Panacibacter ginsenosidivorans: one gene and its partner. The main gene of each other region encodes a partner of the protein of the gene in region 2 in a complex. Links are inferred from orthologs where the notes say so. Each region holds a gene or a part of one and is shown on either strand. Other genes may lie near its edges.

What was found. The genes of interacting proteins can lie anywhere in the genome.
Region 1: the proteins of secA (region 2) and secY are in contact, whole or in part, in a crystal structure (PDB 3DIN), measured with the Thermotoga maritima proteins. The link is inferred for Panacibacter ginsenosidivorans from one-to-one orthologs. Residues at the interface, in WP_004082002.1 of Thermotoga maritima: Glu261, Ala262, Arg263, Lys300, Ala301, Arg302, Thr303, Ile304, Ile305, Leu323, Tyr324, Asp325, Pro326, Val329, Ser330, Tyr333, Ile336, Lys340, Phe345, Val349, Glu363, Phe364, Tyr374, Ser375, Gly376, Gly377, Glu393, Ile395, Thr482, Ser483; in WP_004081795.1 of Thermotoga maritima: Glu108, Gly109, Glu110, Glu111, Ala236, Glu237, Arg238, Arg239, Ile240, Thr241, Ile242, Gln243, Tyr244, Ala245, Arg246, Arg247, Val248, Thr249, Gly250, Arg251, Arg252, Val253, Tyr254, Gly256, Ala257, Ser258, Thr259, Tyr260, Leu261, Pro262.

Annotation. Positions count from the first base shown.
Region 1 is NZ_CP042435.1:4,676,386-4,680,178, forward strand. Bases 386-3,227 are described here. They hold secY (preprotein translocase subunit SecY), read left to right. Parts: upstream 386-1,054; coding sequence 1,055-2,401; downstream 2,402-3,227. Other genes in these bases: rpmD (50S ribosomal protein L30), read left to right, coding at 386-469; rplO (50S ribosomal protein L15), read left to right, coding at 524-970; map (type I methionyl aminopeptidase), read left to right, coding at 2,610-3,227. In the rest of the region: rpsE (30S ribosomal protein S5), read left to right, coding at 1-236; more of rpmD, read left to right, coding at 287-385; more of map, read left to right, coding at 3,228-3,452; FRZ67_RS19825 (hypothetical protein), read left to right, coding at 3,553-3,793. UniProt on the Escherichia coli protein: The central subunit of the protein translocation channel SecYEG. Consists of two halves formed by TMs 1-5 and 6-10.
Region 2 is NZ_CP042435.1:2,125,009-2,129,869, forward strand. The notes cover bases 226-4,135. They hold secA (preprotein translocase subunit SecA), read right to left. Parts: upstream 3,753-4,135; coding sequence 426-3,752; downstream 226-425. Also shown: FRZ67_RS08880 (XRE family transcriptional regulator), read right to left, coding at 1-163; FRZ67_RS08890 (MORN repeat-containing protein), read left to right, coding at 4,207-4,861. UniProt on the Escherichia coli protein: Required for protein export, interacts with the SecYEG preprotein conducting channel.

The sequences.
Region 1 (3,793 bases), 2.6 Mb from region 2 along the record:
GCGCTGCAAAAGTGCTGATCAAACCAGCAGCTCATGGTACCGGTGTGATAGCAGGAGGTAGCATGCGTGCAGTATTGGAAAGTGCAGGTGTAACCGACGTATTAGCAAAAAGCCTTGGTTCTGCAAATCCGCACAACGTGGTTAAAGCAACTATCAAAGCGCTTACACTTTTACGCGAGCCTATACAGGTTGCTAAAAACCGTAACCTGAAACTGAGTAAAGTATTTAACGGATAATATTTGTTTGAAGTTTCAGCAATGAAGCTCTAAACTACAAACTGATTGAAATGGCAAAGATCAAAATAACACAAGTTAAAAGTGCAATTGACAGACCAGAGCGTCAGAAGCTTACTTTAAAAGCATTGGGCTTAAAGAAACTCAACGCTACAAAAGAAGTGGAAGCTACTCCGCAAATTCTTGGAATGGTGGAGAAAGTTCAGCACCTGGTTAAGATTGAAGAATTAGCATAACATAATTAAAAAGCGAGGGGCGATTCCCCGTTAAGTAAAAATCAAAAAGAGAACATGAAACTGCACAATTTAAAACCTGCTGAAGGTTCTGTAAAAAAAGAAAAACGTATTGGTCGTGGTGAGGCAAGCGGTAAAGGTGGTACTTCTACAAAAGGTAATAAAGGTGGTCAGAGCCGTGCCGGTTACCAGAGGAAAATGGCACACGAAGGTGGCCAGATGCCTATTCAGCGCCGTATTCCAAAACGTGGTTTTAAAAATAATAACCGCGTAGAGTATAAAGTATTTAATCTTGGCCAGATTGATCAGTTGAATGAAAAATATGGTTTCAATGAATTCAGCAACGAAACACTTTACATCAACGGACTTATAAGCCGCACAGATAAAGTAAAAGTGTTGGGTAATGGGGAATTGAAAGCTAAGCTCGCCTTCAAAGTAAATGCTGTTAGCGAGAAAGCCAAAGCGGCAATTGAAACAGCAGGCGGCAGCATCGAAATTTTGTAGATAAATTTCACGATATTTGCCGGACGCATCTACAGGTGCGTCTTTTGGTTTAAAGAAAGCATTCACGCATCTAATTCTTATTCAGTGAAAAAATTCATTCAGACTTTTAAGAATATTTGGAGTATCGAGGAATTGCGCAGCAAGATCATCGTAACACTTACGCTTATTTTTGTTTACAGGGTTGGAGCACATATTGTATTGCCAGGTATTGACCCTAACAAACTTTCCGATGCATCATCCACTTCAAACAATGGCCTGCTTGGTCTCTTTGATACTTTTGCAGGTGGTGCGTTTTCACACGCTTCCATTTTTGCATTGGGTGTAATGCCATATATCTCTGCCTCCATTTTTATGCAGTTGATGACCATATTGGTTCCGCAAATGCAGAAAGTACAGAAAGAAGGAGAGAGTGGCCGAAAAAAAATAAACCAGTGGACACGCTATCTTACTGTATTGGTTACTATACTACAGTCAAGCGCATATATAGCTTACTTAAAAACTCCGGAGTATGCTGCGGCAATGATAGAATCATTTAAACCTTATTTCCTGTACACAACCATTATTGCACTTACAGCAGGCACATTATTCGTAATGTGGCTTGGTGAAAAGATACAGGATAAAGGTTTGGGTAATGGTACTTCTATTATCATCATGGTAGGTATCCTTGCACGTTTGCCACAAGCATTCGGGCAGGAGTTTTCTTCCAAGTACACTGAAGGGGCTAAAGGATTATTGTCATTCACCCTTGAAATTGCAGTGCTTATTGCCATTATTATGGGGCTTATCATTCTTATACAAGGTGTAAGAAAAGTGCCTGTTAATTATGCAAAGCAAATTATTGGTAACAGGCAGTTTGGTGGCGCAAGACAGTTCCTCCCTTTGAAGGTGAACAGTGCCGGTGTAATGCCGATTATTTTTGCACAGGCAATCATGTTTTTGCCAACATTGTTCTCGTTCACTAATCTTGATTCTGCACAAGGTGTGGTAAAGATATTCAGCGATCACAGTAATCCATGGTATATGCTTATTTATGCTGTAATGGTAATAGCATTTACTTTCTTATATACGGCATTGATCTTTAATCCCAAACAAATGAGTGAAGATCTCAAGCGTAATAATGGATTTATACCGGGTGTAAAACCCGGACAGCCAACGGCTGATTATATTGGCGCTATCATGGATAAGATTACTTTACCTGGTGCTGTGTTCCTTGCGTTTGTAGGTATATTACCAGGTTTTGCTCAATTACTTGGTGTTACACAAAGCTTCAGCACATTCTTTGGTGGCACATCATTATTGATTATGGTGGGTGTAATTCTGGATACCTTGCAACAAATAGAAACACACTTATTGATGCGTCAATACGATGGCTTAATGAAAGGCGGACGTATACAGGGCAGACAGACTGTATCTCCTGCAAGCGGTTATTAATTTTTTTATTGCGTATAAATTATTCCAACCTGTCAGAAAACTGGCAGGTTGTGTTTTTTTAGAAATTTATTTTGAGCCGGACTTTTGAATAAATATCAGACTTTTGTTGCGTCGCACTCTTCATCTGTAAGATCAATATTGAACAGAACGTACAAGTGAGTGACACAACAGGCGACGCTATGAAAACCAAAGCTGGGAACAAAAAAATATGTCACGTAGAATAAATGGTATGATCATAATTAAAACAGAAGCAGAAGTAGCAATGATGAAAGAAAGTGCAATGCTGGTAAGTAAAACACTTACAGAAGTTGCCAAAGTTTTGAAAGCAGGGATGACCACGTTACAAATTGATAAATTGTGTGCCACATTTGTACGCGATCATAAAGCCATTCCTTCTTTTTTAAATTACCGCGGTTATCCGCATAGCATTTGTGCATCTGTAAATGATGTAGTGGTGCATGGGTTTCCTAATAATGAGCCTTTAAAAGAAGGCGATATTGTTTCGATAGATATGGGTGTGATCTTAAACGGCTGGCATGGAGATCATGCCTATACTTTTATTATTGGCGAGGCAGATGAAGCTGTGTTAAAACTGGTACGTGTTACTAAAGAATCACTTTACAGAGGAATTGAAAAAGCAATTGCAGGAAACAGGGTTGGAGATATTTCTAATGCTATACAGGATTATACAGAAAAAAGAAATGGCTATGGTGTAGTTCGGGAATTGGTTGGTCATGGACTTGGCAGAAGTATGCACGAAGATCCTCAGGTACCAAACTATGGAAAACGTGGCGATGGTAAAAAGCTTAAAGAAAATATGGTGCTGGCAATTGAGCCAATGATCAACATGGGTACCAAAGATGTATACACAGAAGATGATGGTTGGACAGTACGCACACGTGATGGTAAACCGTCTGTACATTTTGAACATGATGTTTGCGTGAAAAAGAACAAAGCACTAATACTTTCAGATTATCCAATTATAGAAGCTGCGGAACAAAACAATCCCAATCTTAATGTTTCGTACTATGCACATAGCATGACTATATAGTATATTAAATACACGAAAGTGTATTGTATATTTGAAATGTTTGCTTTATCTTTCCCTTGTAGAACTATTAGCGATCGCTTGCCTTCTAAAACTAAAAAATATGTATCGCGTCAATCCTGTAGTTTTAACCCTTGCTTTATTTGTTATTGTTATTTGTAGCTGCACAAAAATTGAAAAGAAAGAAAATGTTGTCAATAACCAGGTTGGGTCTTCTCTCAATCAGCCTGTTTATAAAAACCCTTTTGGGGTTTTAATAAGTAAATCAAATGGTATATCGCTTGGAGATGCCGATGCAGTGCAATTGGCAAAAGATCTTGGTGTTCAATACGTGCGTTTATCAC
Region 2 (4,861 bases):
AAATATTGCACAGATTTTCCAAAACATCCAGCCTTGGTTCGGCGCGTTCTTCTTCATAAGCGCCAATAAGAGAACGCTTGATCTTAAGTTTGTTCGCAAACTCTTCCTGAGTCCATCCACGCAGCTTGCGCAGGTAACGGAGATTTTTTCCGGCATAACTCATAGCTAATGCATTTAGCGCAAGTTACTAATTTTTTTAGTTTGTCAAAATATTTTTTCTGAGATTTTTCATGAGCTAGGCAACTGTATTTCATGGTTTCTTTGTTGCGTCGCACTCTTGTACTGTTTATCCTTGCTCAACAAAGAACAGAATGTAAAAGTGTGCGACGCAACGAAACCTTAATAGCGGTAATAAAGCCTGGCTCATAAAAGAAAAACCTTCTCTGTTATTTGAGAAGGCTTTTATACAACAATTAATTTTTCATCTATACTTCGCGGCCATGACAGTTCTTATATTTCTTTCCACTACCACACGGACAAGGATCATTTCTTCCGATTTTAGGACCAACCTTTACAGGCTCCTGTTTTACCGGCGATGGATCGTGATATTGATCTCGCTCATTGGCAGCATAATCTTCTCCGGCAGCTTCAACTTCTGCTTTGTTAGAGCGCATACGGCTCATGTCTGTTTTTTGTTCGCGACCTTCTTTTATATCTGCAGGGCGTTGTTCTACAGGAATATCTGCGTGACAAAGGAAATTTACGATGTCTTTATTTACACCGCTATCCATTTGTTTAAAGAGCATGTACGCTTCGCCTTTATAAATAACCAATGGATCTTTTTGTTCATAGTATGCAGTTTGTACACTTTGCTTAAGATCGTCCATTGCGCGCAAATGTTCTTTCCATGCATCATCAATAAAAGAAAGCGTAATCGTTTTTTCAACCGCATTAACCATTTCTGCACCTTGTGAAGATAAAGTCTTATCAAGATTGGCGAGTACCTGTAAACCTCTTCTGCCATCTGTAAATGGTACCACCACATTTTGTATATGTGCACCCTGACCTTGTCTTATGTTTGCAAACACAGGCAACACACGTTTAGCTATATCCTGGCGTTTATGCTGGTAATTTGTGGATGCTTCGTTGTATAGTTTATCTGAAAGGCTGGTGCTGCTTTCTTTATTAAATTCCTCTGCAGTTATAGCAGTGTCCATTCCAAAATTCACGATTACTTCAAGACGGAAGCCTTCAAAATCATTGTTCTCTTTAAAAGTATTTACCAGTCCTTCGGCCACATCGTAAAATGCATTATCAAGGTCAAGCGCAAGACGTTCTCCAAATAATGCGTGGTTACGTTTTGTATAAACAACGGTACGTTGCTTATTCATTACATCATCATATTCAAGCAAACGTTTACGAATACCAAAGTTGTTTTCTTCCACTTTCTTTTGTGCCCTTTCAATGCTCTTGGTGATCATACTGTGCTGGATAACTTCGCCTTCTTTATAACCGGCAAAATCCATCACCTTAGCAATACGTTCACTGCCAAACATACGCATCAGGTCATCTTCCAATGATACATAGAATTGAGTTGAACCAGGATCTCCCTGGCGCCCTGAACGGCCACGCAACTGCCTGTCTACACGACGACTTTCATGGCGCTCTGTTCCGATAATAGCAAGGCCTCCAGCTTCTTTTACACCGGGCCCGAGTTTAATATCGGTACCACGACCTGCCATGTTAGTGGCAATAGTAATGGCACCTGCTAAACCAGCTTCTGCAACTACCTGTGCTTCTCTTGCGTGCTGCTTTGCGTTAAGCACATTGTGTGGAATTTGCTTTTGCTTCAGCATACGGCTGAGCAATTCACTTACTTCGACCGAAGTAGTGCCAACCAGCACCGGGCGCCCAGCATTACGCAGTTCTTCTATTTTTTCAATAACAGATTTATATTTCTCACGTTTGGTTTTATACACAAGATCTTGTTCATCTGTGCGGATTGCAGGAACGTTAGTAGGAATGGTTACAACATCTAATTTATAAATGCTCCAAAATTCACCTGCTTCCGTTTCCGCAGTACCAGTCATACCACACAATTTATGGTACATACGAAAATAATTCTGCAGCGTAACGGTGGCATAGGTCTGCGTAGTAGCTTCGATCTTTACATTTTCTTTTGCTTCGAGTGCCTGGTGCAAGCCATCGCTGTACCGGCGGCCATCAAGAATACGACCTGTCTGTTCATCAACGATCTTTACAGCGCCATCTAAAACAACATATTCAACATCTTTATCAAATAAAGTATATGCTTTTAGTAATTGCTGCACAGTATGAATACGATCGCTCTTAACACCATATTCATTTAGTAATACTTCCTTCTGCTTCATCTTCTCTTCCTGAGGCAATGCTGCATTTGTATCTATAGAAGCAAGATCAACACCAATATCAGGAATAATAAAGAAATGAGGGTCTTCACCGGCACCTGTAATAAGCTGAATGCCTCTGTCAGTTAACTCAACAGAATTATTTTTTTCATCAATGTAGAAATATAATTCTTCATCGGCCTTGGGCATTTCTTTTTGCTGATCTGCGAGATAATAATTTTCTGTACGCTGCAATTTCTGACGAATACCCGGCTCACTCAAAAACTTGATCAATGCACTGCTTTTTGGCAAGCCACGGTGTGCACGGAATAATGCCAGGCCACCATCTTTGGGGTCATCATTACCTTCTGCAATTTTTTTCTTTGCTTCATTCAGGAATTGATTGGTAGCCCGCTTTTGAGCATCTACCAATTTTTCAATTCTTGGTTTAAGATCAAAAAATTGCTGTGTATTATCACTGTGTCCAACAGGACCAGAAATAATCAGCGGCGTTCTTGCATCGTCAATCAACACCGAGTCAACCTCATCCACCATCGCAAAATGATGTTTACGTTGCACCATTTCATCAGGATTATGCACCATGTTATCGCGGAGATAATCAAAACCAAATTCGTTGTTGGTACCATAGGTTATATCTGCGAGATAAGCATTGCGACGTTGTTGTGTATTAGGTTGATGTTTATCTATACAGTCTACTGTTAATCCTAACCACTCATAAATTGTTCCATTCCACTCCGAGTCACGACGCGCCAGGTAATCGTTCACCGTTACAATATGAACACCCTCACCAGCCAATGCATTCAGGTAAGCAGGTAATGTGGAAACCAGTGTTTTACCTTCACCCGTTGCCATTTCAGAAATCTTTCCCTGGTGCAATACTATACCACCGATCAACTGAACACCATAATGCACCATGTTCCAGGTTACCTGTCCGCCTGCGGCGGTCCATGTATTACTAAAAAAAGATTTATCACCTTCAATCTTTATGTAGTCTTTTTTTACACTAAGCTCACGGTCCAGTTCTGTAGCTGTTGCTTCCAGTTGTGTATTTTCTTTAAACCTGCGGGCCGTTTCTTTTACAACTGCAAATGCTTCAGGAAGAATTTCCTCCAGTGCTTCTTCAATCTTTTTATCGCGGTCCTTTTTAAGCGCGTCCACTTCCGTATAGATCTCGTCTTTTGACTGTATGTCAGATTCAGGTAAAGACTCTGCCGTGTTCTTTCTGCCTTCAATAACATCATCAATTTCTTTGATATGCTGTGCTATGCGCTGTTTAAATTCCTGAGTCTTTTGCCTCAGTGCATCATTTGAAAGAGATTGGTATTGCTGAAAGTATTGGTTGATCTTAGCCACAATAGGCTCAAGTTGTTTTACATCTTTCTCGCTTTTGTTACCGCCTATAAGTTTCGAAATAAACTTCAACATATCCGTGTTATTGGGTATTGATAATAGTATGTTTTATTAAGACCTTCACATTGCCAAAAATCATGCTATCAAGCGCTTATGGTCAAAATGGCAGCAGGTCTTATTTTAAGGCGCCAAAGGTAAACAATTTGCCCGGAGTGTAGCTAAAAGTGAAACAGTATGCACAGTTTAGACAATAATTAACCAAAGATGCGTTTATGAGTTTATTCTGAACAGACTTATGTAACCGGGATTTGTATACAGGCTTCCGGGTCTTAATGAAGTTGAATTTGATCTAAGCACCTGGTGCAATGGGCATCGTTGGTTGTGTCACTCACTTGTACGTTCTATAATGACTCGTCAAAGAAGAATGGTAAGAGCGAGAGTGCGACGAAACATAAGTATTATAGCACTGTAAAAGGCTGTTTCAAAAAGATTAACCAAAAAATTTCAATATCAACCAAATCTCTGCAGCATGAAAAAGTTTTTGTTTATCTCCGTAGTGTTTGCCATCAGTCTCGGGTTAAATGCGCAAAAAACGGGTATTTTAACCAATCAGAAAGATGCCTGGGGTCTGTTGTATACCTATACTGGTGAAGTTGTAAACGGTAAAGCAAATGGTATGGGTGTTGCAAAATATGCATCAGGAAATGTGCTGAGGTATGTAGGGAGTTTTATGAATGGTACTTACAACGGTAAAGGCACCATGTTCTTTGATGGTGGAGCATTTCTTACCGGCACCTGGAAAAATGGAAAGCTCAATGGCAAAGGGGCAAACTTAAATGGTGACGGAAGTCTCTATATTGGTGACTTTGCAGATGGACTTAAAAACGGTCAGGGTTTACTTATTTACAAAGACAACAGTTTTGTTAAAGGCAATTATAAAAACGATAAAATGAATGGCCGTTGTATTAACCTATGGACGGATGGCACGATTATAAGCGATATTATTTATGCTGATGATAAAAGAAACGGCACCGGTTATCAATATGAAGCCAAAGTAAAAAAATTATATGAAGGTGAGTGGAGAGATGACAAGTGGGTTCAGGCAACTACCCCAAATTTTAGTAGCTTTTTAAAGTCGGCTTCTTTTATTGGTGAAAATACCACGGACCATGTTTTAATGGGGC